Regions from separate parts of the Bradyrhizobium sp. AUGA SZCCT0182 genome, predicted to be linked through region 1. Evidence: riboswitches for the same ligand, from Rfam matches in the RefSeq annotation. Region 1 holds a riboswitch; the other holds the start of a gene.
What was found. Region 1 has a riboswitch for glycine ahead of gcvT (glycine cleavage system aminomethyltransferase GcvT). Riboswitches for the same ligand answer to the same signal wherever they lie in the genome.
Positions count from the first base shown of each region.

Region 1 (15,490 bases):
ACTCGACCCGGTCGAGCTCCCGAACGAGGTTGTCGAAGAAGGCCTGCATCTGATGCTGGGAGGCCGGCTCGGACCTTTCGGGCATCGCGAACGGCAGCGCCCCGCCGGTCGACAGCTTGAACCACTCGTAGCCGATCAGGAGCACCGCCTGCGCCAGATTGAGGGAAGCAAAACCGGGGTTGACCGGGAAGGTGATGATCCGGTTGGCGAGCGCGACCTCCTCGTTCTGCAGGCCGTATCGCTCGCGCCCGAACAGGATGCCGACCCCGCCAGCGACCCGGTTGGCAACATGAGCGACAATCTCGACCGCGGCATCTGATGGTGCCACCACCGGCTTGGCCTGGTCGTGCGCGCGGGCGGTGGTCGCAAACAACAGCGTCAGATCCGCGACCGCCTGCTCGACCGTGTCGAACAATTCGGCGCTCTCCAGAATCTGGTCGGCACCCGCCGCCGCGCGTTGCGCTGCGACGTTCGGCCAGCCGTCGCGCGGATTCACGATTCTTAAACGGGAAAGAGCGAAGTTGCCCATCGCTCGCGCGGCCATGCCGATATTCTCGCCGAGCTGTGGTTCGACGAGGATCACAACAGGTCCGGCTAAGTCCAAACCAGACTTGGTTTTATCAGTCCCAGACCCGGACATTTCTCGCGTCACTTTCTGATTCAAGCTCAGAAGCTGATTCAACTTCTGAAGGTTTTGAATCAGGATGCGAAGCACCTGATTCAAAACCTCATTCCATGTCTCGATGACCGGCCACAACAGCGGCCAGAATTCTCAAGCCAGATAACGGGCTTAGTAGCGTTTCCGAAAGTTCGGTCAAAGCCTGAATTGGGCTTGATCGCTCGCGGCTTGTACGCGCACGGCTTTCGGATAGGCTAACAATCACACTCAAAGCGAAGCTGCAAACAAACAGGCGGCCGGTTCAACGGCTGAGGCCAAAAGAGGAGACGTCCATGCGCGGCAGATGGTCGTTGGCGATTGTCGGTTTCCTCCTCATTCTGGCCGGCGGACTGCTGGCCCATTTGACCCAGACCTCCGGCGGTATCCGCATTCAGGACGTCAGGTTCAAGGGCGCCAAGGGCAACACCATGAGTGCCCTGCTCTACATCCCCGCGAACGCCACGCCCCAGATTCCGGCGCCGGGGATTCTGGCGGTCCATGGCTACATCAATTCGCGCGAGACCCAGGACGGCTTTGCCATCGAGTTCGCCCGCCGCGGCTATGTGGTCCTCGCCCTCGACCAGACCGGTCACGGCTATAGCGACCCGCCCGCCTTCGCCAACGGTTTTGGTGGTCCGGACGGGCTGGCTTACCTGCGCAGCCTCGACTTCGTGGACAAGACCAATATCGGCCTCGAGGGTCATTCGATGGGTGGCTGGACCGTGCTGGCGGCGGCGACAGCCATGCCCAACGACTACAAGTCGATGGTGCTGGAGGGCTCCTCGACCGGCAAGCCGTTCGCCGCCGACGGCACCCCGACCTGGCCGCGGAACACGGCGCTCGTGTTCGCCCAATACGAGGAATTTTCGACCCTGATGTGGGGCGTCGATCGGGCCCGCGACGTCGCCCAGAGCCCAAAGCTGTGGGCGATGTTCGGCACCCAGGGACCGGTCGAGCCCGGCAAGGTCTATGGCGACATCGCCCAGGGAACCGCGCGGGTGCTCTACACCCCCGCCATCACCCACCCGGCCGAGCACATCTCCCATGAAGCGATCGGCTACAGCCTCGACTGGTTCGCCAAGACGTTGAAGGGCGGCACGCCGCTGCCGGTCGACGACCAGATCTGGTTCCGCAAGGAAATCGGCACGCTGATCGCCCTGCTCGGCTTTGTCGCCCTCCTGATCGGGGCCTTCGACGCCCTGCTGGAAGCCAAAATGTATTCCCGCCTGCGGCTGCCCGAGATCGCCGACGGCACCATGCCGGCACATTCGGCGGCAGACGGCCGGCGCTGGACCACCGCCTTCATCCTGACCGCGTTCATCCCGGCGCTGACCTACTATCCAGCCTTCGCTCTGGCGGGCACTTTTGTAAAACCGTCGGCTTGGCTGCCGCAGGGGATTACCAACCAGATCATGGTCTGGGCCGTCATCAATGCCCTGATCACGCTGGCCCTGATGCCGTTCGCGCCCAAGCGGGCCAGCCGGGCCGGTATTGTCGGCCAGTCGGTCATCATCGCGGTCGCCACCGTTGCGATCGGTTATGCGGCGCTGTGGCTGGCCGATCTCGCCTTCAAGATCGACTTCCGGTTCTGGATCGTGGCGATGAAGCTGATGAGCGCCAAGCAAGCGATGATTTTCCTGATCTACCTGGTGCCGTTCACGGCCTTCTTCGTGGTGGCGCTGCATGTGCTGCACCGGAATTTCTCGACCATGGCGGCGGGGCGTGCCGGGCTTTACCTCACCAACATCCTGGCGCTGACGCTGGGCTTCATCGTGCTGCTGGTATTACAATACGGCACGCTTTGGTTGACCGGAAAGCTGTTCAACCCGCTGCCAGATCCCGGCTTCGTGCCGCTGTCGACCATCGTCGCCATCCAGTTCGTGCCGCTACTGGCGATCTGCGCCGTGGTCGCGACCTTCACCTGGCGGCGGACCGGCTCCAGCCTGCCCGGCGCCCTGATCTGCGGCCTGTTCGTGACCTGGTATGTGGTGGCGGGAACAGCGACGCAGGCAGCGTTCTGAGGGAAATCTTGCTGCGAACCGCGTCCGCGCGCACCGCGACAAAGCTTCATGTCTTCGCAGCAACAGCGCCGTCCGCATACGCCCAGGCCTTCACATGCGTCCCTGATCGGACGTCAGCGGGCGGGACAGCTGGCGCCGAGCGACACCGCCAAGGCGCTGCAGGCGGCGCGCGGCTGCCCCGATGCGTGGTATCGCGTTCAGGCTCTCGCCTCGGTTGCGGAATACGCGGACCCAAGCGCGGCCCTGTCTATCCTGGAAGAGGCCGCGCGTGAGGCGCCATCATGCCATGACGCCTATGGCACGGTGGCCGTGATGGCGTGGCCGATCGGCGTAGCGTTCAAGCTTGTCTTTGCCGAGCGCGAACTCAAAAAGTGCCTTGATCTGGCCTCTCGAATTGAGCCCCACGCATCGAAGGCCTACGCGCTTGAGATTCTCTGGGGCGCCTGCTTCGCGGAGCATCCCAGCCATGCCAATGCGGTGTGGCGCAGAATTCTGGAGCTTTGCCATCCGGACCGCAGCTGGCGTGCCGCCCGGCTCTATCTGCACATCGCCGAGATCCAGCACCGGCAGAACCGCAGCGCCGCCGCCGTGATCCGCGCCATGCCACCCGGCAAGGCGCGAAGCTGGCTGGAACGGCGTTTCGGGCTCGCCTGAAAACCAGCCATATCCGCACCGCCAATCGCCTTCCAGCCCGCGTTTTCGGATGCTATAGCGACGGCACCACCATCCCATCCGCCGCTAAACGCGCGGTTTTCCAAAAAAGGCCCCCTCCGTCATGGCAAAAATCAAGGTGACCAACCCCGTCGTCGAACTCGATGGCGACGAGATGACCCGGATCATCTGGCAGTACATCAAGGACAAGCTGATCAACCCGTTCCTTGACGTGAACCTGATGTATTTCGACCTTGGGATGGAATACCGCGACAAGACCAATGACCAGGTCACGATCGACGCCGCCAACGCCATCAAGAAGGTCGGCGTCGGCGTCAAATGCGCCACCATCACCCCGGACGAAGCCCGGGTGAAGGAATTCGGCCTCAAGGAAATGTGGAAGTCGCCCAACGGCACCATCCGCAACATCCTCGGCGGCGTGGTGTTCCGCGAACCCATCATCTGCAAGAACGTGCCGCGCCTGGTGCCCGGCTGGACCAAGCCGATCATCATCGGCCGTCACGCCTTCGGCGACCAGTACCGCGCCACTGATTTCAAGTTCCCCGGCAAGGGCACGCTGACGATGAAATTCGTCGGCGACGACGGCCAGGTGATCGAGCGCGAAGTCTACAAGTCACCGGGCGCCGGCATTGCGCTTGCGATGTACAATCTCGACGACTCGATCGCCGATTTCGCCCGCGCCTCGTTCAACCAGGGCCTCGCCAAGAGCTACTCGGTCTATCTCTCGACCAAGAACACCATCCTGAAAACCTATGACGGGCGGTTCAAGGACATCTTCCAGGACATCTACGACAAGGAATTCAAGGCCAAGTTCGAGGCGAAGAAGATCACCTATGAACACCGCCTGATCGACGACATGGTGGCGGCGGCGATGAAGTGGTCCGGCGGCTATGTCTGGGCCTGCAAGAACTACGACGGCGACGTGCAGTCCGACACGGTGGCGCAGGGCTATGGCTCGCTCGGCCTGATGACCTCGGTGCTGATGACGCCGGACGGCGACACCGTGGAAGCCGAGGCCGCGCATGGCACGGTGACGCGGCACTACCGCGAGCACCAGAAGGGCAAGGAAACCTCGACCAACTCGATCGCCTCGATCTTCGCCTGGACCCGCGGCCTGTCGCACCGCGCCAAGCTCGACAACAACGAGGAACTGGCGAAGTTTGCCAACACGCTGGAGAAGGTTTGCGTCGATACCGTCGAGGCCGGCTACATGACCAAGGACCTTGCGCTCCTGGTCGGCGCCGACCAGCGCTGGCTTTCCACGACCGGCTTCCTCGACAAGGTCGCGGAGAACCTCACCAAGGCGATGGCAGCGAAGTAAGCCGCCTCGTCATCGGCAAGACTATCAACGTCATGGCGAGCGAAGCTTCCGCTTCTCGCCATGACGAGTTCGGAGTATCGCCATGCCTCCTCTTCGGATTGCCGCGATTACCCTCCTGCTGCTTGCGAGTTCAGCGACCACACGCGCCGCCGAACCGCTTCCCGAAGCCATCGGCGCACCAGGCCAAAGCGTCGTAGTGACCCTGCATGCCGAAGGCGCGCAGGTCTACGAATGCAAAGCCGGCGCCGACGGCAAGGCGATCTGGTCGTTCCGCGAACCGATCGCGACGCTGCTCGCCGATGGCAAGACCGTCGGCCGCCACTACGCCGGACCGAATTGGGAACACAGCGACAGCAGCGCGGTGGCCGCCAAGGTCGCCGGCAACGCCCCCGGCGCGACCGCAAACGACATCCCTTGGCTGAAGCTCGAAGTGACATCCCGGCGCGGCAGCGGCGTCCTCGCCGATGTTACCACGGTGCAGCGGATCAACACCAAAGGCGGCAAGCACGAAGGCGCATGCGAGACCGTCGGCAGCTTCCTCAACGTGCCTTACTCGGCGGACTATGTGTTCCTGCGCAAGGGCTGAGGAGGGAGCCTAGTACACTTGTCCCTTCCGCTGGCACCAGCAGCCGGACTTGGAGCAGGTCCAATAGAAGCCAGCATCACACTTCTTCGAAGTATCGGCTTGCGCGATACGGAGCCCGTTGTGGCTGTGCGCTGTTTGTGGAGTCCCCGGCACCGTTGAGAGCGGAGCGGACGTTTCCAGAGCGCAGGCAGCACTGATCAAGCCAAACGCGAAAACGCAACCCAACGCAAATCGCGTGCTCCTCATTCTCGCCTCCATGCACGGCGAACGCCGGCCTGCGCTCGTGCCGCTGCGCATTGTCGTAACCAACTATGCGCCCGCCATCGCCTTTTCGATCGCCGACAACGCCGCATCCGCCTTGGCGCCGTCGGGCCCGCCGGCTTGCGCCATGTCGGGCCGCCCGCCGCCGCCCTTGCCGCCGAGCGTCGCCGAGGCGATCTTGACCAGATCGACCGCGCTGAAGCGCGAGGTCAGGTCGGCGGTGACGCCGACCACCACGCCGGCCTTGCCATCCTCGGTGACGCCGACGATCGCAACCACGCCGGAGCCAATCTGCTTCTTGCCGTCGTCGACGAGACTCTTGAGATCCTTGGTCTCGACGCCTTCGACCGCACGCGCCAGGAGCTTGACGTTGCCGACTTCGCGCACGCCGCTGGCAGCCGCAGCGCCATTGCCTCCGCCGCCGCCCATCGCGAGCTTCTTGCGCGCATCCGACAGGTCGCGCTCGAGCTTCTTGCGCTCTTCCACCAGCGCGGCAATGCGCGCCGGCATCTCTTCGACCGAGGTGCGCAGTTCGCCGGCCGCATTCCTCGCAAGCTGCATGGTGTCGTTGGCGTGCTTGCGCGCATGACGTCCGGTCAGCGCCTCGATGCGGCGGACGCCGGAGGCAACCGCGCTTTCGCCGGTCACTGAAATGAGGCCGATGTCGCCGGTACGGCGCACATGTGTGCCGCCGCACAATTCCACCGACCAGCCGAGCGTGTTCTGGCCCTGCTCGCGGGCCTGCTTGCCCATCGACACCACGCGCACCTCATCGCCATATTTTTCGCCGAACAGCGCGCGCGCCCCGGCCTCGCGGGCGTCGTCTACCGCCATCAGGCGCGTCGTGACTTCGTCATTCTCCAGCACCACCTCGTTGGCGATATCCTCGATGCGCGCGAGTTCTTCCGCCGTGATCGGCTTCTGGTGCACGAAATCGAATCGCAAGCGATCGGGCGCCACCAGCGAGCCGCGCTGGGCGATGTGGTCGCCGAGCACCTGGCGCAGCGCCTCATGCAGCAGATGCGTCGCCGAGTGATGCGCCCGGATCGAGGAGCGCCTGATATGGTCGACCTCGAGCTGCAAGGCGGTGCCGACCTTCAGCGTGCCCTGCTCCACCGTGCCCAGATGCACGAATAGATCGCCGGCCCGCTTCTGCGTATCGGTGACGCGGAACTTGACGTCCTTGCCGATCATCACGCCGGTGTCGCCGACCTGGCCGCCGGACTCGGCATAAAACGGCGTCTGGTTGAGAACGATCGATCCTGTCTCGCCGGTCTTGAGGCTGTCGGCATCCTTGCCGTCCTTCACCAGCGCGGAAACCACGCCCTCGGCGCTCTCGGTTTCATAACCGAGGAACTCGGTGGCGCCGAGTTTTTCGCGCAGCGGAAACCAGACGGTCTCGCTCGCGGTATCGCCCGATCCCGCCCACGACGCACGCGCCTTCTCTTTCTGCTTTTCCATCGCATCGGTGAACGAGGCGAGATCGACGCTGATGCCGCGCGACTTCAATGCATCCTGGGTCAGATCGAGCGGGAAACCGTAGGTGTCGTACAGCGTGAAGGCGGTATCGCCGTCGAACATGTCGCCCTTCTTCAGCGAACTGCTCTTCTCGTCGAGGATCGACAGGCCGCGCTCGAGCGTCTTGCGGAAGCGCGTCTCTTCCAGCCGCAGCGTTTCCTCGATCAGCTTTTCGCCTCGCACCAGATCCGGATAGGCCTGGCCCATCTCGCGCACCAGCGCCGAAACGAGACGATGCATCAGCGGATCGCGCGCGCCGAGCAACTGCCCGTGGCGCATCGCGCGGCGCATGATCCGGCGCAGCACATAGCCGCGGCCTTCGTTCGAGGGCAGCACGCCGTCAGCAATCAGGAACGACGATGCGCGCAGATGATCCGCGATCACGCGGAACGACGCCACGTTCTGCTCCTCCGGTCCGTGCCCGAGCGCGGACGCGGTGGAATCGATCAGGTGACGGAACAGATCGGTTTCGAAGACGCTCTCGACGCCCTGCAGGATGCAGGCCATGCGCTCCAGCCCGAGGCCGGTGTCGATCGAGGGACGCGGCAGCGGCACGCGCTCCTCCTTCGTCACCTGATCGAACTGCATGAAGACCAGGTTCCAGAATTCGAGGAAGCGATCGCCGTCCTCCTCCGGGCTGCCCGGAGGCCCGCCCCAGATGTGCTCGCCGCGGTCGATAAAGATCTCGGAGCATGGACCGCAGGGACCGGTATCGCCCGCGGCCCAGAAATTGTCTGATGTCGCGATGCGGATGATGCGGTCGTCGGAGAAGCCGGCGATCTTCTTCCAGTAGCGCGCCGCCTCGTCGTCGTCGTGGTAGATGGTGACGAGCAGCTTGTCCTTGTTCAGCCCGAAACCCTTGGTGACCAGGTTCCAGGCGAGCTCGATCGCACGCTCCTTGAAGTAATCGCCGAACGAGAAATTGCCGAGCATCTCGAAGAACGTGAGATGGCGCGCGGTGTAGCCGACATTGTCGAGGTCGTTGTGCTTGCCGCCGGCGCGGACGCATTTCTGCGACGTCGTAGCGCGCTGATAGGCGCGCTTCTCGATGCCGGTGAAGACGTTCTTGAACTGCACCATACCGGCCGCCGTGAACATCAAGGTCGGGTCGTTGCGCGGCACCAGCGGCGACGACGGCACGATCTCGTGGCCGTTCTCGGCAAAATAGTCCAAAAATTTCGACCTGATCTCGTTGACGCCGCTCATGTTCATCCAATCGGAAATAGGACCGGGTCAGGCCGCAAATAGCCTTCTCTGCCGGCGCAACGCTTTTAGACAAGGCCAAAGGCGGTGTCCAGAAACTGTGCAGGCGGATCATAGGCTTGCCGCAGCACACAAGACTGGTTGATAGCTGCCGCCGTGCGTTGACAGCCATGGTGGCGCCGTGTTTTCCTGCCTATGTTCAAGACGTCACGTCGGGAGAGATCGGCTTAAGCGCCGGCGCCGAAGGAGCAACCGCCCCGGAAACTCTCAGGCAAACGGACCCCGTGACGGACTAGCATCTGGAAAGAGACGCCGAAGGGCTTTGGCCCAGGGGTGTCCGCCGACGGGATAATACTCTCAGGCACAGCGACAGATGGGGCTTTCTTTGGGTTTTCGGGGGCTGGTCCCCGAACCCTGGAGGGTCCTTGGGATGCTGGCGAGCGACGAATCTCCTTTACATCACACACCCTTGCACGCGCTCCATGTGGCACGCGGCGGCAAGATGGTTCCGTTCGCCGGCTATGAAATGCCGGTGCAGTACGCCGCCGGCGTGCTCCGGGAACACCAGCACACGCGCAGCGCTGCCGGCCTGTTCGACGTCTCGCATATGGGCCAGCTCGCGCTACGGCCGAAATCCGGCAAGGTCGAGGACGCCGCACTGGCGCTGGAGCGGCTGGTGCCGCAGGACATCGTGGCGGTGGCGCCCGGGCGGCAACGCTACGCGCAGTTCACCAATCCCGATGGCGGCATTCTCGACGACCTGATGGTGGCGAATTTCGGCGACCATCTGTTTCTGGTGGTCAACGCCGCCTGCAAGGCCGAAGACGAGGCGCATCTGCGCGCGCACCTTTCGGATGTCTGCATGATCGATTCGCTGGCCGACCGCGCGCTGATCGCGCTGCAGGGGCCGAAGGCCGAATCCGCGCTGGCGAAGTTTTGTGCAGATGTCGGCGGGATGAAATTCATGGACACCGGTCCGCGCAAGGTCGCGGGCTTCGACTGCTTCGTTTCGCGCTCCGGCTATACCGGCGAAGACGGGTTTGAGATTTCGGTTCCGGCTGAACACACCGAAGCGCTGGTGACCGCGCTGCTGGAGAACAGCGACGTGCTGCCGATCGGATTGGGCGCCCGCGACAGCCTGCGGCTCGAGGCCGGACTTTGTTTGTACGGCCACGACATCGACACCACGACCAGCCCGGTCGAGGGCGCGCTGGAATGGTCGGTGCAGAAAAGCCGGCGAACTGGCGGCGCGCGTGCCGGCGGTTTCCCCGGCACTGAGGCCATTATTGCCCATTTTGAAAAAGGCGCCGCGCGCCGCCGCGTCGGCCTGCGGCCCGAAGGCCGCGCGCCGGTGCGCGAAGGCGCGGTGTTGTTTGCCGATAGCTCCTCGGCCCAGCCGATCGGCAAGGTCACCTCAGGCGGTTTCGGCCCGAGCCTCAATGCCCCCGTCGCGATGGGCTATCTGCCGTCGTCACTCGCCACAACCGGCACGCAAGTTTTCGCCGAAGTCCGCGGCCAGCGCCTGCCGCTGCAGGTCGCGCCCATGCCATTCGTTCCCAACACCTATAAACGCTGAAGGAAGTCTCATGACGATCTTGTTCACAACTGACCATGAATGGCTCCGCATCGAGGGCGATGTCGCCACCATCGGCGTCACGGATTATGCGCAGTCGCAGCTTGGCGATGTCGTGTTCGTCGAACTGCCCAAGGTCGGTCGCAGCCTGAAGAAGGCGGAGGCCGCCGCCGTGGTCGAATCCGTCAAGGCCGCCTCCGACGTCTACGCGCCGATCTCCGGCGACGTGCTCGAAGTCAACGAGGAACTCGCCGCCGAACCCGCGCTGGTGAATTCCGACGCCGCCGGCAAGGCCTGGTTCTTCAAGCTGAAGATCAAGGACAAGAGCGAACTCGATGGCCTGATGGACGAGGCCGCCTACGCCAAGCACACCGCGTGAGAAGATGAAGCGCTTCATAACCACATATCCGGTGTCATCGTCCGCGAAGGCGGACGATCCAGTACGCCGTGACATCTCGATTCAACCGCTGAAGCCAGTGATTACTGGATGCCCCGCCTTCGCGGGGCATGACGGCGAATAAAGAGGAATAGCCATGAACGCGCCGCTCAAGCATACCAACGAGGCCGCCACCGATTTCGTGCGCCGCCACATCGGCCCCTCACCCCGCGACATCGCGGCGATGCTGGAGAGCGTCGGCGCCAAGAGCCTCGGCGAATTGATGAGCCAGACGCTGCCGTCCTCGATCCGGCAGAAGACGCCGCTCGATCTCGGGCGCGCGTTGAGCGAGACCGAAGCGCTGGCGCATATGGGGGAACTCGCCGCGCAGAACCAGGTGTTCACCTCGCTGATCGGCCAGGGCTATTCCGGCACCATTCTGCCCGCCGTGATCCAGCGCAACATCCTGGAGAACCCGGCCTGGTACACGGCGTACACGCCGTACCAGCCCGAGATCAGCCAAGGCCGGCTGGAGGCGCTGTTCAACTTCCAGACCATGATCTGCGATCTCACCGGCCTCGACGTCGCCAACGCCTCGCTGCTCGATGAAGCCACGGCCGCCGCGGAAGCGATGGCGCTGGCGGAGCGCTTCTCTGGCGTGAAGAGCAAATCGTTCTTCGTCGATGCGGACGTGCATCCCCAGACGCTGGCGCTGCTCCGCACCCGCGCCGAGCCGCTGGGCTGGAAACTGATCGTCGGCGATCCCCTCGCCGATCTCGACAAGGCGGACGTGTTGGGTGCGCTGCTGCAATACCCCGGCGGTTCCGGCGCAGTGCGTGATCTGCGCCCCGCGATTGCGTCGCTGCGCGCCAAGGGGGCGCTTGCCGTCGTCGCCGCCGATCTGCTCGCGCTGACGCTGCTGGCCTCGCCCGGCGAACTCGGCGCGGACATTGCAATCGGATCGGCGCAGCGCTTTGGCGTGCCGATGGGCTATGGCGGACCGCATGCCGCCTATATGGCGGTGCGCGACGCGCTGAAGCGCTCGCTGCCCGGCCGCATCGTCGGGCTGTCGGTGGATTCGCGCGGCGAGCCGGCCTATCGCCTCGCGCTGCAGACCCGCGAGCAGCACATCCGCCGCGAAAAAGCCACCTCCAACATCTGCACCGCGCAGGTGCTGCTGGCGGTGATCGCCTCGATGTACGCGGTCTATCACGGCCCCGAAGGCCTGACCTGGATCGCGCGCCAGGTGCACCGGCGCGCCGCCGTGCTGGCGGCGGGACTGACAAAACTCGGCTTTGCGCCGGCGTCACAGAATTTCTTCGACACCGTCACGGTGACGACTGCTGCGAAGCAGGACGAGATCGTCGCGCGCGCCCGCACTGAGAGGATCAATCTGCGGATCAGTGACGGCACGCTCGGCATTGCCGTGGACGAGACCACGACGCCGGCCGTGATCGAGGCGGTGTGGCGCGCGTTCGGCGGCAAATTGTCCTACGCGGAAATCGAGATTGGCGTACGCGAGGACCTTCCGCCCGAGTTGAAGCGCGCCACCGCGTTCCTGACCCATCCGGTGTTTCACGCCCACCGCTCCGAGACCGAGCTGCTGCGCTACATGCGCAAGCTCAGCGATCGCGATCTCGCGCTCGACCGCGCGATGATTCCACTCGGCTCCTGCACCATGAAGCTCAACGCCACGGCGGAAATGATCCCGCTGACCTGGGCCGGGTTCGGCAGCCTGCATCCGTTTGCTCCGAACGAACAGGCCAAGGGTTATCACGCGCTATTTGCGCGGCTGGAAAAATGGCTGTGCGACATCACCGGCTATGACGCGATTTCGCTGCAGCCGAATTCCGGCGCGCAGGGTGAATATGCCGGGCTGCTCGCGATCCGCGGCTATCACGCCGCGCGCGGCGAGCCGCATCGCAAAATCTGCCTGATCCCCTCCTCCGCGCACGGCACCAACCCGGCCTCCGCCGCGATGGTCGGCATGGACGTGGTGGTGGTCGCCTGTGACATCAGAGGCGACGTCGACGTAGATGATCTGCGCGCGAAGGCCGAGAAGCATTCGAAAAATCTCGCCGCGATCATGATCACCTATCCCTCGACGCATGGCGTGTTCGAGGAGCATATCCGCGATATCTGCGACATCGTGCACTGCCATGGCGGACAGGTCTATCTCGACGGCGCCAACATGAATGCGCAGGTCGGCCTGTCGCGGCCCGGCGATTACGGCGCCGACGTCAGCCACCTCAATTTGCACAAGACGTTCTGCATTCCGCATGGCGGCGGCGGCCCCGGCATGGGACCGATCGGCGTCAAGGCGCACCTCGCGCCGTTCCTGCCCGGCCATCCCGCGACCGATGGCGCTACCCCGCATCCGATCGGGCCGGTGTCGGCCGCCCCGTTCGGCTCGGCGTCGATCCTGACGATCTCCTACATCTACATTTTGATGATGGGCGGCGAAGGCCTGACGCGGGCGACCGAGATCGCGATTCTCAACGCCAACTACATCGCGGCGAAACTCGATCCGCATTTTCCGGTGCTGTACAAAAACGCAAAAGGCCGCGTCGCGCATGAATGCATCGTGGATCCCCGCCCGCTGAAGGCGACCAGCGGCGTCACCGTCGACGACATCGCGAAAAGGCTGATCGACTACGGCTTCCATGCTCCGACCATGAGCTTTCCGGTGCCGGGCACGCTGATGATCGAGCCGACCGAATCGGAATCGAAGGCGGAGCTGGATCGCTTCTGCGACGCCATGATTGCGATCCGTAACGAGATCGCCGAGGTCGAAAGCGGCCGCTGGAAGATCGAGGCCTCGCCGCTGCGCCACGCCCCGCACACCGTGCACGACATCGCCGACGATGCCTGGGCCCGCGCCTACAGCCGCGCCGAGGGCTGCTTCCCGGCCGGCACGTCGCGGACGGACAAATACTGGTGCCCGGTCGGCCGCGTCGACAACGTCTATGGCGACCGCAACCTGGTGTGCTCGTGCCCGCCGGTGGAGGATTACGCGCAGGCAGCGGAGTAAGCTTCGTCGGAGCGCAGCGATACCCATCCTACAAATCAGGGCGCGACCAACGCGCGGTTCACCGGATCCCAGCGCCACAGATTGTCATTGGTCAATTCCGTCCCACCCCACCAGCGGTGCATCGGATTGTGCCGGCTGAAATCTTCAGCCTGCGCCAAGACGGCCTCGCCGAGCTTGGTCAGCGACAGTTTGCTCTTTCTGTATCGCACGAGACGGTCAGCGTCATCATGCATCTCGTCCGTAAACGGTCCCTCCTCGAGGCCGGCTACGGCAGGTGCCGGACCGCGAGCCAAGCCGTCCAGCAGCGCGCCGACCTCCCAATAGCCGAACACTCGCCGCGTGTTTTGCTTGTTGTGGCCCGGAAAAAGGTCGAACGGAGTTACGTCGCCGGCCGCGACCAGTTCCAGCATTCGCATTTCGGTCGCGCCTAGGCCGGTTGCAGGCCTGGGTAGTTCTTCGAGTAATTCCATCACGGTCTGCCGAAGCTGCGGCAAAGCGCTGAGATCCTTATCGAGCAAATCAGCCCAATGCCGCGGCGTCGGCTGTCGATAAGCGTGCCAAGCCATACTGGCCGCCTCGGTATGCTCAATTTGGATTCTAATGCCGGGCGGCTTCCATTCCGAAATCGTTTCCGGATGTTGTTGGGCAATGTCGACGTCCGCCTGATACAAGCTCAGTTTCGAGACGATACTCTTGCGCGAACTCAGGCAATCGAGAAGCTGAATGAGCAAGAGCTGTGCGTTCGGCTCGAGGTCGAACCACAATTCGACGGTCTCGCAGCGTTCGCAGAGATCAAGCGGCCCCACCTCTTCCGAATGAAACTTGCCAAGCCGGTGCGGTAGAAAACGATCCAGTAAGCCCGGCCCCAACATGGCTTCCAGCTTCGCGTCGGATGGCAATTCGCCCCAGACGAGCCGGAAGCCAAATGGAATTACGATATCGCCGACCCCGGCGCGCAGCAGGCACCCGCCCGCCGAATCGCTCGATGTCAAAACCAACCGCGTCATGTTCGTCACCCGCCTACACACAACAAAACGGGCACTGAAGACGTCGGCAACTCAACGTCCTCAGCACCCGCTATGTCGAAACCCGGATCATGCGATCCGAGGTCCGGAAAATCCTACTCGTCGGCCGGCTCTTCGCCGTCGGCGTCGCGCTCGGGGGGACCAGCCAGAATCTGTTCGGCGATCAGGCCGGAGTTCTGGCGAATCGCCGCCTCGATCTTTGCGGTCATGTCGGGATTGGCCTTGAGGAACGCCTTCGAGTTCTCACGCCCCTGCCCGAGCCGCTGGCTGTCATAGGAGAACCAGGCGCCGGATTTCTCGACGATGCCGGCCTTGACGCCGAGGTCGAGGATTTCGCCCATTTTGGAGACGCCCTCGCCATACATGATGTCGAATTCGACCTGCTTGAACGGCGGCGCCAGCTTGTTCTTTACGACCTTGACGCGGGTCTGGTTGCCGACGACTTCATCGCGCTCCTTGATCGCGCCGATGCGTCGGATGTCGAGGCGAACCGAGGCGTAAAACTTCAGCGCATTGCCGCCGGTGGTGGTTTCCGGCGAGCCGTACATCACCCCGATCTTCATGCGGATCTGGTTGATGAAGATCACCATGGTGTTGGATTTGTTGATCGAGGCGGTGAGCTTGCGCAGCGCCTGGCTCATCAGCCGCGCCTGCAGGCCGGGCAGCGCATCGCCCATCTCGCCTTCGAGTTCGGCCTTCGGCACCAAGGCGGCGACGGAATCCACCACCAGCACGTCGACCGCACCCGAGCGCACCAGCGTGTCGCAGATTTCCAGCGCCTGCTCGCCGGTGTCGGGCTGCGAGATCAGGAGCTCGTCGATGTTGACGCCGAGCTTGCGGGCATAGACCGGGTCGAGCGCATGTTCGGCGTCGATGAAGGCGCAGATGCCGCCCTTCTTCTGGGCTTCGGCCACCGTATGCAGCGCCAGCGTGGTTTTGCCTGAGGATTCCGGCCCGTAGATTTCGACGACGCGGCCTCTCGGCAGGCCGCCGACGCCGAGCGCGATGTCCAGCCCGAGCGAGCCCGACGAAATCGTCTCGATATCCATCGAGCGATCGTTCTTGCCCAGCTTCATCACAGAACCCTTGCCGAACTGGCGCTCGATCTGGGAGAGCGCGGCGGACAGGGCCTTGGTCTTATCCATGGAGGATCCTTCGACGATACGCAGGGCAGTGGCGGACATGGGTGCTCCTTATGGCGGGGATTCGCTAGCGGGACAAACGGACGACGAGGATCTCAGGGGA
Region 1 is NZ_JAFCLY010000021.1:94,958-110,447, reverse strand. It holds gene JQ611_RS22415 (TrmJ/YjtD family RNA methyltransferase) at 1-640, opposite strand, end outside; gene JQ611_RS22410 (S9 family peptidase) at 952-2,679, shown strand; gene JQ611_RS22405 (hypothetical protein) at 2,728-3,333, shown strand; gene JQ611_RS22400 (NADP-dependent isocitrate dehydrogenase) at 3,455-4,672, shown strand; gene JQ611_RS22395 (DUF3455 domain-containing protein) at 4,755-5,258, shown strand; gene alaS (alanine--tRNA ligase) at 5,568-8,243, opposite strand; glycine riboswitch at 8,443-8,533, shown strand; gene gcvT (glycine cleavage system aminomethyltransferase GcvT) at 8,671-9,816, shown strand; gene gcvH (glycine cleavage system protein GcvH) at 9,827-10,192, shown strand; gene gcvP (aminomethyl-transferring glycine dehydrogenase) at 10,347-13,220, shown strand; gene JQ611_RS22370 (hypothetical protein) at 13,256-14,227, opposite strand; gene recA (recombinase RecA) at 14,341-15,429, opposite strand.

Region 2 (15,490 bases), on a different contig from region 1:
GGCCGGTGGATACACGGTAGCTATGCTTGCTCGCCTCGGCGATGTTCCGGGCCTGATATCCTTGATGTCTGCAGGTGCGGTGTCTGTCGTGATTGGTTTTGTGCTGTTGGCTCCCGTCCTTCGAACTCGAGGGCACTATGCGGCGTTAACGACGCTCGCGTTCAGCGTTATGTTTACGGTCTTTGTGGACGCAAGTGATGTGCTCGGGGGACCACAGGGAATTAAGCTTCCAGGGCTGATTCTCTTCGGTTGGGATTTTAGTCGGGATATCCAATTGGGCGGGTATACCTTCGGGTCGTACGTAAACTATGTGATCTTGACAGGAGGCTTCGTCGGATTATCAGGACTGCTAATCGGATTGATGAATCGATCATGGATTGGCGTGTGGCTGGACGTTGTGCGGCTGGACGAGACAGCGGCATCGATTTTTGGTTTGCGTGTCTGGTATTGGAAGCTACTCGCCTTCACCCTGGGCAATTTTCTTCTTGGGCTTGCAGGTGCGATCTATGCGCAAATGACCGCTTTTATCGCGCCAGCAAATTTTCAGCTGGGCGATAGCCTAGCGATTGTGTCAATTCTCATATTGGGAGGCGTTGGAAACATATGGGGCATCCTTCCCGCGACGCTGTTGGTCGTGCTCCTACCTGAGAAACTCCAAATTGTTCAGGAGTACCGCTTCCTCATATTCGCGTTGGTAGTGATATTCGTTCTTATCGTTCGCCCTTCCGGGATATTGCCTCGACGAATGCGACGCTTGCAGGAAGGTGTCACAGCATGAACGATACGATACTTGCGACGTCTGGCCTTACCGTTCGATTTGGCGGCTTGTGTGCCCTCAACGAACTCGATGTATCCATTTCAAGAGGGGATGTGATTGGTCTCATTGGACCTAACGGGTCGGGAAAGACCACGTTTTTTAACACAATCAGTGGACTGGTTCGCTCAAGCTCTGGATCAATTACTTTCGAAGGTTCTGACACCACGAAAGTGAAGGTTGATCAACTCGCCTCACGGGGCCTGGCTCGGACATTTCAGCGCTCGCGGCTTTGCCTTCCACTCTCCGTCTTCGATAATGTCGCTGTTGGAGCTCAGGAACGCATCAGTAGCACGTTGTGGCACAATATTGTGCGAAGATCTGCTTTTCACACTGAGCTTCGACAACTGGCGGAAGAAGTCGAGGATTTGCTGTCCAACTTCGATCCTGGCCTGGCGAAGAAGATGTTTGAGCAAGCTGAAACACTCGGGATGATTGATCGCAGACGAGTTGAGATTTGTCGAGCTCTTGTTGGACGGCCTTCTCTGCTTCTGTTGGACGAACCATCAGCGGGAATGACTCATGACGAAACGAACCAGCTGATGGATGAGATCCTGGCTATAAGACCAAAATTCGGAAGCCCTACTATTATTATCGTTGAGCATGAGATGGGTCTCATCGAGCGTGTAACCGACCACTGCATCGTCTTGAACTACGGTCAAAAGATTTGCGAAGGAAAGTTCAGGGAAGTAGCGGCCGATCCCGCAGTCCGACGCGCATATTTGGGGCAGTCATGAACCCGATCCTTACCGTTCGCGGAGTGCACACTGCCTATGACACCGTCGACGTCCTGACGGGCGTCGATTTAGATGTTCTGCCGGGACAGATAAGCTGCATTCTCGGTGTGAATGGAGCGGGCAAGTCGACTTTGATCAGATCAATTCTTCGGCTCACACCGCCACGAATCGGTACAATCACTTTCAATGGAAACAATCTCCACAAATTGAAAACCCACGAGGTTGTTCGGCTCGGTATTGGATGCATACCGGAAGGTCGCCGTATCTTCGGTCGAATGACCGTTGAAGAAAATTTGCGTGTCGGTGCTTATACTGAGCGATCCAATGCCAAAATTCGCTCGAGTCTGGAGCGAGTGTTTCACATATTTCCGCGGCTGAAGGAGCGCGAGAAGCAGGTTGCGGGAACACTCTCGGGCGGCGAGCAGGCAATGGTGTCGATCGGGCGCGGATTGATGACGGACCCTGACATGCTCATCATCGACGAGCCGTCGCTGGGTCTTTCACCTCTCTTTGTGCAAGAAAACTTCAATGTCATTCGCGAGATCGCAAAAGCAGGAGTCACGGTGCTCTTGGTTGAGCAGAACGTAAATCAAACCCTCGCTATTGCTGACTATGGATACGTTCTACTCCAAGGCCAGGTTATTGTGAAAGGGTCGGCGGACTACCTTAGGTCAAATCCTGAGGTTCAGCGTGCTTACTTCGGCGGCTTAAACTAGAAGGTTGACAGCCACCACTGTTATACGTCGTGAAAATAGATCCGTTAGGCGACGATTGATCCGAGAGCTTTATTCGAGTGGGTGAGCCAACAACAGAGTGAGCCAGATTCGCGTACACTGACTCTCTCGAACGCGATAAGTCCGAGTCCTGACCGCTCTTTGCGACCCTTTCGTAGAGAGCTGCCCATCGCGGCGATATAACGTCATCCACGCTTACTTTTGATTGTCGTGCCTTTGTTGGCGTCGTTGCAAATTGAGTTCGAAAACATCGATTGAAGTGAGAGCTATCGGAGAATCCGGTAACCGTCGCAACTTCGGTGATCGACTTCGCGGTATTCAAAAGAAGCCAATAGCCATAACCGAGTCGAAGATGACGGCAGTATTGCTGGACCGATTGCTTCATTTCCTGCTGAAACAGGCGTTCGAGCTGCCGCTTGGAAGTTCCCAGAGATAATGCGAGAGCTTTAACTTTTAAGGGCCGTCCAGGATTTCTTTCTATGATCTTCAGTGCCCGGAGTACTCTCGTATCGAGTTCGGGTTCTCTCATTCCAGAATTCTGATCGGGTGGAGAGGCAGAAAGCTCTTGCGGTGCAGGCAGGTCGACGCCGATAGCGGAATAATGACGCTCCAAGAGCCATGACCCGAGCTCGAGCGCCGCCAGCCCTCCCGCGCAGCTAACTCTTCTGCCACTCACCACTAAGTTAACGCCTGAGATTTGCTGTACCTCCGCAAAACGCGTATCTCGGTCTGTGCCGCGATACCAATCTGTTGCGCAAGGCAGCCGATCGAAAAATCCGGCCTCGATCAACACAAATAGTCCCGAACCTGCTCCTACAAGAGTTGCGTTATTCATATCGGCACTGGTTAGTGCTTCCAGAATTGACCTGCGGTTCTCGATGGGAGCTGCTGTCCTCCCGCCTATCACAAAAACGTAGTTACAAGTGCGGGCGGCGTGCAGGGGTGCCGTCGATGGCACTTCGACACCACAAGTCGTTTGAGCTGGCTTCTGTCCTAAAACCAGATACTCAAAGTCGATCCCGACTGCGGCCGCGGGGTCGGTACAATGTTTCAAAATATAGACCAGGGCTGAGTACGAAAACATCGTGAACCCTGGAAGGAGGATGAAGCCAACTTTCACACGCCGCCGCACCAGCTTGGTGGGTCCGGCCTTCACACCCGAAACCGGCGTCATGGTGGAATCTCCTGCCATAAAAGTCGCTAATAGTAGCAGAAATGGTATCTTCGCGTATACTCTTCGGATGCCCGCTCACTGCTTGTCGAATGGAAGATTCTCGTAAAGCAAAACAAATGCCAAAAGGCCGGTGATTAAGGTTTCTGGCCGGCCTACCAGCGCTTGAAGACAAGACGCGGTCCTGGTGGCGATCCGGCAGCGGTACTAAGACCGCGAGTGCACAGCTTGAAATCGTAGTCGTAAGCTGCCGATGGAATTCGCTCTACGCAAAAGCGGGCATCGTTGTTGAACGCCCGGGACCGCCTAAGGATACGGTAACATTGGCCTCTCAGGCCGGTCAACGAAGCTATTTCACACCGTATGCACGGTATATGGCTTGCAAAAACAGCAGCAACATGAGAAGGTTACACCGTTCATAGACTGCCCGGGAGAGATCGCTTTTGCGACGTCGAAGGAGCAACCCCCAATAAACTCTCAGACACAAGGGACCGTGCAGTTGAACAATCTGGAGAGAGGCGTCTTACGCCCACCGAAGGGGACAACCGGTTTAACCCGGCAAAACTCTCAGGTACCCGCGACAGATGGGGTGAAGCGATCGATAGTCGATCGTCATCGTCGACGGGAAAGCCATGAATATCGGGATAATCGGATCTGGAGTAACGGGTGTCACTACCGCTGACGCCCTTCTTTGCCGAGGTCATAACGTTACAATAATTGAGCGGCAGCCATATGCCGCAATGGAAACCTCATTTGCAAACGGCGGCCAACTTTCTGCAAGCAACGCAGAGGTTTGGAATAGTTGGGGAACGATAGCGAAGGGCTTGAAATGGATGTTCAAGCAGGACGCGCCGCTTCTGATGAACTTGCGCCCATCCTGGCACAAGTACTCGTGGCTCGCAGAGTTTATGGCTGCGATCCCGCAATATCGGTCAAATACAGCCCACACTGTTAAGCTTGCCCTCGAAGCGCGAAAGCATTTGTTCGCCATTGCAGAGCGAGAATCGCTTGATTTTAATTTAGACAAGCGCGGCATTCTGCATTTCTACCACGACGCCGATAGCTTCAAGACCGCCGAACGCGCTAACAAGATCCTCAATGAAAGCGGTTTAGAACGCTACGCCGTCACCAATGAAGAGATCAAGCAGATTGAGCCGAGCTTGCACGGCAAGTTCTTCGGGGGGTTTTACACACCGTCCGATGCGACAGGTGACATACACAAATTCACGTTTGGTCTTGCGCAGACCTGCCATCGGCGCGGAGCACTTTTCGTCAATCAAGCCTCCGTCTCAAGCATAAATGCGTCGAAGGGTAGTGTGCAGGTTAGCTACACTCGAAGCAGTGATCGACACTCTCAAGAAAGTCATCAGCTTGAGTTTGACAGAGTCGTAATTTGTGCGGGGACTGGAAGCCGCCAATTAGCGGCGTTGAATCGGGACCACGTAAACGTCTATCCCGTCAAAGGCTACTCAATTACGGTGCACCTAGACGACGAAATCAGTCAGCAAGCCGGGCCGAAGGTTAGCCTGCTGGATGATGCCGCAAAGATCGTGACGAGCCGCCTAGGAGTTGACCGGTTTCGTGTTGCCGGCACAGCAGAGTTCAATGGTTTTAACCTCGACATTCGCGCCGACCGGATCCAACCGCTGATCGATTGGTCACGGCGCCTCTTTCCGACGATGAGTACTCGGCGCGTAGTCCCTTGGGCCGGGCTACGACCAATGATGCCGGATATGATGCCCACTGTCAGGGAAAGCCGCGCACCAGGCATTTTTTACAATACCGGCCATGGCCATCTCGGTTGGACTCTATCGGCCGTGACTGCGCAGATGGTCGCGGACGCAATCGATACCTCGAATATCACTTAACGGATGCCTATAGCCTGAGCAGATCTTCTTCGCGATCTTGCACGCTCTAGAAGCGGCCGCTTGCGAGGATTATTTGCTCGGGGCCGTAGGAGCATCGACCCAGAGCAACCGCAGCGCGCCTGACCTTTACAACGACTCTACAGCAAATCGTCGCGAAGCCTTCGCATCGGCTAAAGCGATCTTACAGTGTACACAGAACGGAGAACGCATGACCATGAAGTCGCTAGTTGTCACCGACAAGGCCGCTGCCGCGGCCGGCCCCTATTCCCAGGCCACTCGAACCGAAGAGTTCGTGTTTGTGTCAGGCCAGTTGCCGATCGATCCAATATCAGGATCAATTCTAGACGGAATCGAAAAGCAGACACGGCAATCGCTTGCAAACTTAGGCGCGGTTTTGGAAGCGGGTGGCGCCTCGTTCGCCAGCGTTGTGAAGACAACTGTGTTTCTCAAGAACATGGACGATTTTACTGTGATGAACGGCATTTACGCCGAATTCTTCAACAGCGCCCCTCCGGCGCGATCGACCATCGAAGTTGCCCGACTGCCGAAGGATGCATTGGTCGAGGTAGAGGCGATCGCACTCCGGCTGAAATAGTAAAGACGCGAACTCCCGTCCGAAATATCGATCTCGGCCCAAATCGTGGGTCCGGGCAATTGCCGATTTCGGCCAGTGGGTGTGGTGATCAGGCTGCATCTTGGTGATCTGCCTGCTCACCTTCACAATAGGAATAGCCAGGCGCATTTGCGCTACGCCTTCGAACGCGCATTATAGTCAAGTCCTCCGAGGAGAAGCCGAGCTCAACGTCCTCACCTCGGGGGATGCAATCGGATAAGAGGCCGCCGGATCGCGATCATCTCGCATCAATCGGCTTCACAACCGCGGTCACCGAACGTTCGTCCCGAATCTTTATGTTCAAGAAGCTGCCGAAAATGAAGATCAGTAATGGCGCAATAAAGAGGCCGCAAGCAGTCAGCAACATTGCAATTCTGAAATCCCCGGTAAGGTCCTTCAGGACACCGATCAGTTGGGCCCCGAAATAGCCGTTCGAGGTCCCTATGCAATTTATTACCGCCGTAGCTGCCGCTGCGGTGACGCCGGACAAGGCCGCCGTCGGCCAGGTCAGGATGATCGGAAACGTCGTGAAGGCGCCGATCGACGTCAGGCAGAAGCCTATCATGACCAGAACAATATTCGACGACTGCCAGGCGACAAGCAGAAGTCCGGACGTTCCGATCAGGCCCGTCAGAACAAGGTGCCATTGCCTTTCATTTTTGTAATCGGAATGCCAGGTCCAGAAGATCATCCAGAGGGTCCCGCAGATTGGCGGAAGCGCTGTCAGGTATCCGATTTGAACTGTCGTGAAGCCGAATTCCCGGATGATCTGGGGCATCCAGAGCGCGACGCCGTAAAGCCCAAACCCGAAGAAGAAGTAAGCGCCTGAAAGCACCAGAATGCGCCAGTCCAGCACCGCGCGCCAGATTGAAATATGTTCTCCGGCCGCAAGTGTATTGCGTTCGCGGTCGAGCGTATCCGTCAGCCACTTCCGCTCTTCCGGGGCAAGCCAGTTGGCTTGTGACGGCGAATCCTGAAGATACCGAAGGCAGACAAGTCCGAGTATCGTCGCAGGCAGCCCTTCAATGACGAACAGCCATTGCCACCCGGCGAGTCCCAGCAAGCCATCAAGTTGAAGAATGTATCCTGCGATGGGGCCGCTCAAGATAAGGGCTGACGCGCCACATGCTCCGAACCATCCGTACATCCTTGCTCGATACTGGCTCGGGACCCACTGACTGAAATAGTAAATCACACCCGGATAGAAGCCTCCTTCCGCGGCTCCGAGCAGGAAGCGCGCGACATAGAGACTGCGCTCGCCCGATACCAGCGCCATTCCCGCAGCGAGCAGGCCCCATGTAATTAAAATGCGGGCGATCCAGATGCGCCCGCCGACCTTCGCCAAGGCCAGATTGCTCGGCACCTCGCAAATGACGTAGCCAAAAAAAAAGATACCGGCTGCAGCACCATAAACCGTGGCTGAAATACCCAGCGCCTTGTTCATAGTTAAAGCGGCAAAACCGATGTTCGTGCGGTCAAGCCAGTTGATCATGTAGCACAGTCCCATGAACGGGATCAGACGCCACATAATCCGTCTGATCGTACGACGCTCAATTTCCGATTGCATGACGTTCTGCCCCTTTAATTTAGTGCATGTCTATAGCGGCACTGACTTTCAGTACCCGCTGGTCTCCTTCAACTGTCCCCGTGATGTTTCGCGCAAAGTTCGGATAACCGAGCGCTTGGAACGCATCAGATGCGCACCAGCGACACCCCCCGGTTTGCTCCAGCCATCAGCCCGATCATCGCGGTGGGGGCATTCTCCAACCCATCGACGATGTAATAGATCGGCTTCAGTCGACCTTCGGCCGTCCAACGCCACAACGCGGCCTCTGCTTCGCCGCGGCGATTCAGATAATTCATCAGCAGAACGCCGCGCATCCGAAGATCGCGCGCGATAAGCGTGATGGGGATTCCTTTCGGCCCATGCTCTGGCATCGGTGAATCATATTGAGCGGTGTTGCCGCAGCACACGATACGCCCGCCGATTTTCATGACAGGAAGCATCGCCTCCAGGATCGGGCCCCCCGTGTTGTCAAAAAACAGGTCCGGTCCATCGGGACACAGTTGCTTCAAAGCCTCTTCGATCGGGCCTGCCTTGTAGTCGACGACGCCATCGAGCCCGATTGCATCGCGGAGCCATGCACACTTCTCCTCGCCGCCGGCAATCCCGATGACCCGACAACCCGCTATTTTGCCCAATTGGGCAACGATAGAACCCACGCCCCCCGCAGCTGCGGAAATCACCAGTGTTTCGCCTGCGCGCGGCTGGCCAACATCAAAAAGGCCGAAATAGGCGGTGAGCGCGCTTGATCCGAGCACGCCGAGTAGATGGTTCATCGGAACGCTTTTATCGCGCCGCGTGAGCACGGATGCGTGCGCGACGACGTATTCCTGCCATCCAAGCATCGTCTCCACGACATCGCCTGGCTTGTAGTCCGGATCTTTCGATTCAAGAACTTCACCAATGGCGCGCCCCGGCATAACCTGTCCTGTGGTAAGCATGGGGACATACGTGTCGCGCTGCATCCACGCCCGATTGCCAGGCATCAGCGAAAGATAATGATGCCTGATAAGGATTTCGTTGTCCTGCAGGGGAGCAACCTTCGCGGTCCGAAACTCGAAATGCTCCGCGCCCAATTTATCGACGGGCCGCTGGACGTACCACCACTGTCGATTGTACCGGCTATGGGCTTCGCCTCCGGAAGCATGTGACTGGTCCGGCCGGGATAAAGCTCTCAACACATGGTTCATCACTTATACTCCGCGCGCCGCGCAAAACTTTTTCCGGATGAGAAATTCGCCTGTCCGAAAGCGGTCTTCATCCGGAATTCGAGAATTCCCGCCAGCGCGGCCTGTATGCGATCCGGGATGCAGCGACGAACTTCAGGCGGTCTTCCCTTGCGCACGCTTACAAGCACCAACGGCATATTTGATCTCTATCTCGGATGATAAGGCTTGTGTGGCGCTTTCACGAGACGTGAAGCAGCGCCTTAGACGTCGATGACTGAGGAAATCACCAAATCGCAAATTCGCTGCGATCGCTTGCGTGACTGGTACAATTGAGGAAAGCCGGCAACTAAATGAACAAAAGTCAAATCGCGATCTGGATCGACGAGGAAGAGTTGTCCCCCGAATCCCGATCCAGCAAATGCCCGCGGCGAACAGAGCGTCCCCATATGGGTAATGAAAATTCCCTCGCCTCGTATGTAGAACGACAAGCCTATGTTGGCAGGGAACAGATCAGTGTGATCCCGGGCGACAACATCAGTATATAAACCGTGCCGCTTGTTGCCTGTCTGTATGGTTGTTGTCGCAATTTTGACAACGGCGGGCGATAGCACTTGCCGGCCATCTGATCTGCCATTGCATCGAAGCATCTCCGCAAATCTGTAGATATCGTATCCTGTGGAAAATGCGCCGCCCGCGAGAAATTCGATGTCTTGGCAGATGCGGCTTACCTGCTCCACGTCGCGCGCAGGCAACGCTCCTGGTCCCTCGTCTCTGATCGCGATCGGCACAAGCCGCCCAACAAGATCTGGCCGGTCTCGAAGCGAGAGAGCCGTTTCCGTCATTCCTGCCGGTTCGAAAATCTCGGCTTCCATAATTTTCCGGGCCGAACGTCCTCCGCCATCGAGACGGCGACACACTTCGCCTAATACGGCGTGGGCCGCTCCTGCGTGATAATTTGCAACACCTTCAGGCGCCGGTTCGAAGGGAAGTTTACAGATGCGCTGTACGTAGGCTTCGTTACCGTCCTTCCAATCCTCGAGAGGATGCTGCATCGGAAGGCCCGCCTGATGGCTAAGCGCATCGCGGATTGTGACCCGCTCCTTTCCTCCCGATGCAAATTCCGGTATGACCTCGGCAATTCGCGTGGTGAGTGCAAGCCGGCCTGTATCGACGAAGCGCAGCACCATCGCTGCCGTCAGTTGCTTCGTCACGGACATGATCGGCATAATATCGCTGATCAGAGCCTTGCGATTGTTGGCCCTGTCCGAGTAGCCAATGGCTTCGTGCATGACGATCTTGCCGTGCCGGGCAATCAGCAAAACCGACCCGTCTGAGTGTCCACGGGCAATGTCCTCTTCAATCGAACGACGCAACAGGTCCAATTTGGATTCATCGAGACCCACATCTTGAGGAGATGCATCGATGCGCCCGAGAATTCCGCCGGCGACAGTTTTGCCATTTGCGGATGCGCCCTGATCGAATTCAGGGGTCTTTGCATGGCCGTGGCTCATGGTTGCTCTCCGATTTCGCTGACAGCTCTGACCCGCAATTTTCAACAGGCCATTACGCCACTCTTCCGATCTTTATTTCCTGAGTCAAGGAATTTTAGGCAACCTTGCCGCAGACTGCACATGCGGACAGCTAGCGGCAATTTCGCAGGCATTGTGGCGCAGCGAGGCGCACCGACAAGTAATTATCCCGAGATGCGGAATTTTTTGGGAGGCATCAGCCGGCGGTGGCCGGCGCTTGTGCAATCACAACCGGGCTGAGGATGGGACGGTCGCAGCAATGCCACGTACTCAGGCGCCTGAAAGCAACTTATCTCTCATAACAGCGGTAGCCGGCTGATCGATGTCACCCTGCTCATTGAGAATCACGCCATAATCCCGCAATGCCGACTCCTGAGACACATAACCATCGCGCACGTCGGCCAGGACCGACTCCACATCCCGGAAATAGCCCGCGCCATATCCGCCGCCCCCGCCGCTCACAACCCGCAAGACATCGCCTTGGTTGAGCTCGACGTCGCTCTTGCGAAGCAGACGCCGAGTACCATCGGCGGATCGCAATTCGACAAACGGCGTTGCACCGTTCTGTCCGTCCGCCACTCCCCATGGGGCGCATTCAGTGCGCTCTACCGTGATATTGCAGCGAAGCCGCTTCGTGGACGGGAACGCATAGATCTTTTCCACTCCCAAACCACCGCGATGACGGCCCGCTCCGCCACTGTCCTGCACCAGACGCTTAGCCTCGATGCGATACGGGTAAAGTGCTTCCTGAATTTCAACTGGAACATCGCGCACATCGCCGTGGGTGATTGAGCGAAGGGCATTGGGGCCATCGGCTTTTGAAAATGCACCCCACCCGCCAGACATCGCGTCGAGGCTCAGAAATGGTTCGCCGAAGCGGTTAGTACCCGTAATCTGGTGAATACCGAAAGTGCCGTGATGACCGGCGGGAATCCGATCCGGTAGAGCGGCCGCGAGGGCGCGAAAAATTGTATCGACAATCGTGGGACCGTTGAATCCCCCCTGCCCCATCGCAGCGCCAGGCCGCGCACTCATAAACGTTCCCACTGGGGCTATGACATGAACATGGTCGAAATCGGCCTCGTTGACGGGAGTGCCGGGCGCCAGAAGAACTTTGGCGGCAACACGCGCGAAGGTAACTGCACCGCCATCGAATGAAAGGTTGATCGGACCCAGAACCTGTTCGTTAAGGCCGGATAGATCGATGGTCAGGCCGCGTTCGTCGAGTGTCACTACGGCTTCAACTGCAAGCCGAACGCCAAGGTTGATGCCGTCATCATCGAGAAACGACGAAGCCTTGAACACGCCTTTCGGCAGTTCGGCGATCGCGCGAGCGGAGGCTACAGATGCGTCGTCCTGCATTTCGCTTATGGCCGCCTTTACGGCATGAACTCCGTGGTCGGCGATAACTTCGTGCACCATGTCGCGGCCCATGAAACAGCCGCCCAATTGTGCCTGGAGATCGCCTGCGAGAAGATCGGGAAATCGAGAGTTGGCGAGGACAATTCGATATATATCGTCGACCCTTTGACCGCGTGACATGAGTTTCACGGTCGAAAGCTGGAGACCCTCCTGCCATATATCGGTAGCGTCGGGAGACAAACAGGAACCGACGACACGACCGCCCACATCAATCCAATGTACCAGAACAGCGAAGAAGCCGATCAGATCTCCATCGCATCGAACCGGTGTCAACGCGACGACGTCGTTCAAGTGCTTGCCGATGACATACCCGTTCACCAGGACGACATCCCCTTCATGGAGATTCGCGCCCCCGAAGACCTTGAGCGCTTCACGCACACCCAGCCCCAGCGCATTAGCGACAAATCCCGGGAGGCTGTAACGTGATTGCGTCACAAGGTGTCCCTTTGGATCCACAAAGCCAATTGCGAAGTCTTTGTATTCCTGAACGAGGAGACTAAACGCCGTTCGCTCGACATTTTTCTCGATGAGGTTCGGGATCGCCACAAGGCGCTGCCGAACCACCTGTAACTCAATGGGATCGTGAGACACGACCGCGGCTTCCTCCGGGACAGCGAATTGCACGCTCATGAGTTCACCTCCGACCTTTTGCTAACCGACAGCAATTCTGAGTTCCGCAAGGGTTCCTACAGTTAGCCGATCACCGGAGCCGATGATCGTTGTGGAGCTATACTCCTCGACGATCGCTGGTCCCGATACGGAAAAGCCAACCGGCAGGTCTGCTCGGCGGAACACCGGGGTGTCAAGGCGCTGACGCGTCCTCCGGCAATAGACGTTCCGCTGCGCATGAGGCTTAACATTGGAATTGTCGGCCATACGGCCGACATCTTCCAAGGTTGGGCGCGGCGTCGGCACAAAACCGATTGAACGCAGAACGACGAATTCCGGCTTGAGTGAAGCGTTGATATGCCCGTAACGCTGGCGATAAGTGGCTTCGAAGGCGCTCGTAATTGCCGCCACGGTTAAATCTTCCGGGAGCCGGATCCGCACGCTATGCGCTTGAGACGGATAACGCATATCGGCTTCGAATTCGATCGCGATACTCGAAACGCCATACTCCTTCGTCATTTCGCCGGTGAGTTGATCCTTGAGTGATTTCAGACTTTCCCGGAGAGCCTCAAGCGAGGTTTCGGAAAGCTTCTGAAGATGGGTTTTCTCCAGATCGCGCCGTGCGTCGGCCATCAGCATTCCGAAGGAAGAGAAAGCGCCTGGATTGGGCGGAACCACGACCTCCGGTATGCCCAGGGAGCGCGCTAATTCCGCTCCGAACATCGGGCCGCCGCCGCCGAAGGCGATGAGCTTGAAAGCTCGAACATCACGGCCGCGTTCAATCGAAATTTCCTTGATCGCACCGGTCATGGCCGTCAAGGCAAGGTCCAGAATACCTTGCGCAGCGCGATCAATTCTATCAGGGCCGGAAAATCCAAGCGGGATCGCGAGTTTTTGTTCAATGACGCGGGCCGCGGCTTTCGCATCTAGCACCAGCCGGCCATTCATGAAGGTATTGGATCCAATGCGATCGAGAATGACATTCGCATCTGTAACAGTGGGTTCGGTTCCACCACGCGAAAAGGAAATTGGCCCCGGCGTCGACCCCGCACTCCGCGGCCCGACGTGGAGACGCTTGTTATCGTCCAACCAGGCGATCGAGCCTCCTCCTGCGCCAACCTCCACAATATCCAAAACAGGTGTGCGGATCGGAACGCCGCGCTCATAGCCGCCAACGAAATAGGTCGACTGAGATTCAAACCTGCCGTTTTCGACCAGGGCGCATTTTGCAGTTGTACCGCCCATGTCGAATGCAATGGCCTTTTCAATATCAAGAGCCCGCGCATATTCCGCGGCGGCGATACAGCCGCCGACCGGGCCGGATTCAACCATCGCAATCGGAAGAACGGTCGCCTGCGCAACGGAAAGGACGCCACCGCTTGAGCCCATCATGTAAAGACGTCCCGGAAAGGAGGCTGTCTTCAGCCTTTGCTCAAATCGGTGGATGTAAGACGCCATGTCGGCTCCGACAAAAGCATTCGCGACGACCGTCGATGTTCGTTCGTATTCAGACCACTCGCGCGACAGTTCCGAACCCGCGGAGACAAAGACATCGGGCAGCATCTCTCGGAAGAATCGACAGGCCTCCTCCTCATGAACCGGGTTTCGATAGGAATTAAGAAAGGAAATCGCTACCGCTTGAATTCCGTTGCTACGGAAAATAGGGATAAGGGATGCGAGGCCTGCGGTGTCCAGGGGCTTTAGGACGGCTCCATCGCCGCCGATCCGCTCTTCGATTTCGAAACGCAAATGCCGCGGAACAAAGGTCGGATTCCTTCGATAATACAGATCGAAGGGCACCGAGCGGTTGCCGCGAGCGATCTCGACGACATCGCGAAATCCAGCGGTGGTCACCAACGCAGTTTTTGCTCCGCGGCGCTCCAAAAGCGCGTTAATTACATGGGTTGTGCCATGCTTTAGAAGCTTTGCATCGCTGACATCCGCGTCCGTGTCTTCCAGGCCGCGGATAACGCCATCGAGAAGATCGCCGTAATCGGTGAGCGTTTTTCCGAATTTCGTCGATCCGGTCACCATGTCGTGGACGGCAAGGTCGGTAAAGGTGCCTCCCGTATCGGCCGCGATGAGGTATCTCATTTTTGGTCTTCCCAGCCGAACGCTTCCTGCCCCACGCAGATGCAGCAAGATCGCACCAGTCCGGAGCGTCGTCAATAAGAATTCCTTCTGTAAGGAATAAAAGGGGCAGTTGGAAGATTGTCGCGAACGTCGTAATCCCTACAGCTGACCAATCGTAGGAGGATTGCTTGAGATCGGTGACCAAAAAGCCTGTCGTTCCGCCGCGGTCCGCGGTGCCTCGGCGAAAGGGCAGACCGGTTGGGCAGGACAATATTGGTGCTGATCGAGTGCTTACGGCCGCGCGGCAGCTTCTAAGGGACAAGCGCCCGGATCAACTAACCCAGACGAATATCGCCAAAGCTGCCGGCGTCGATCCCAAGCTCGTCCGTTATTACTTTGGGACCCTGGACAACCTTCTGGTCCAGCTCGCCCACCGGTTCATTTTGGATATCAGCGATCGCCTCACGGCTATTAGCGATATTCCTGGCACCACGGCCGAGAAAATCGAGCTCCGCATCAAGACTCTCTTGTCGTTTTACGTCGAAACGCCAAATTTCTGGCCGCTGCTGCTGGATAAAATTTATTTGGCAAGCGATGCAAAAGCCAAAACCGTCAGGCGTGATTTCAACAAAACATCCTATCAACGGCTCGAAAACATCGTTTTGAAGGGCATTGAGCTTGATGAAGTCCGTGGCGATATAGACGCTCGGTTCCTGTACATGGTCCTGTTAGGTGTCTGCGAAATATTTGCGACGGCGAAGCCTATCAGGGACGTGTTGTTTTCAGAGTACGAGCAAGATGGCTTGGCCGAACGCTATGCCGATTTTCTTTCCAAGATCATCGTGAACGGCTTGAAGCCGCTGGGTTGAGCGCTGAACCGACCCCGTCCATAGCCGACACGCTGTCAAAGTGCAGCAGGCCACGACATCGCGACCCCTGCCGCATGATCTACGGCTACGCACGGGTACCCTCGCCTCTGTTTCTCTGCCCATTTCAGGATCAAAGCGAGATTAGCCTTGCCGCGAGTCGGATGCGCTTCAATGCGAACCGTCCCTGCACGTCCTATTCGGCCCCATTCACGGATCAGCGACCATTCGCCGAATAGGGTCGGCTGTACGTCCAGCTTATAGAACCGCGCCATGTTCTTGTCGTCATCGATCCGGACCAGGTTGATTGCAGCCATCTAT
Region 2 is NZ_JAFCLY010000004.1:201,427-216,916, reverse strand. It holds gene JQ611_RS07050 (branched-chain amino acid ABC transporter permease) at 1-778, shown strand, start outside; gene JQ611_RS07045 (ABC transporter ATP-binding protein) at 775-1,551, shown strand; gene JQ611_RS07040 (ABC transporter ATP-binding protein) at 1,548-2,267, shown strand; gene JQ611_RS07035 (GlxA family transcriptional regulator) at 2,218-3,459, opposite strand; glycine riboswitch at 3,875-3,960, shown strand; gene JQ611_RS07030 (D-amino acid dehydrogenase) at 4,089-5,324, shown strand; gene JQ611_RS07025 (Rid family detoxifying hydrolase) at 5,539-5,919, shown strand; gene JQ611_RS07020 (MFS transporter) at 6,176-7,504, opposite strand; gene JQ611_RS07015 (NADP-dependent oxidoreductase) at 7,630-8,691, opposite strand; gene JQ611_RS07010 (serine hydrolase) at 8,931-10,181, opposite strand; gene JQ611_RS07005 (hydantoinase B/oxoprolinase family protein) at 10,470-12,251, opposite strand; gene JQ611_RS07000 (hydantoinase/oxoprolinase family protein) at 12,273-14,324, opposite strand; gene JQ611_RS06995 (TetR/AcrR family transcriptional regulator) at 14,501-15,172, shown strand; gene JQ611_RS06990 (WGR domain-containing protein) at 15,208-15,486, opposite strand.
Region 2: linked by a shared signal. The riboswitch ahead of JQ611_RS07030 (D-amino acid dehydrogenase) and the one ahead of gcvT (glycine cleavage system aminomethyltransferase GcvT) in region 1 are both predicted to bind glycine.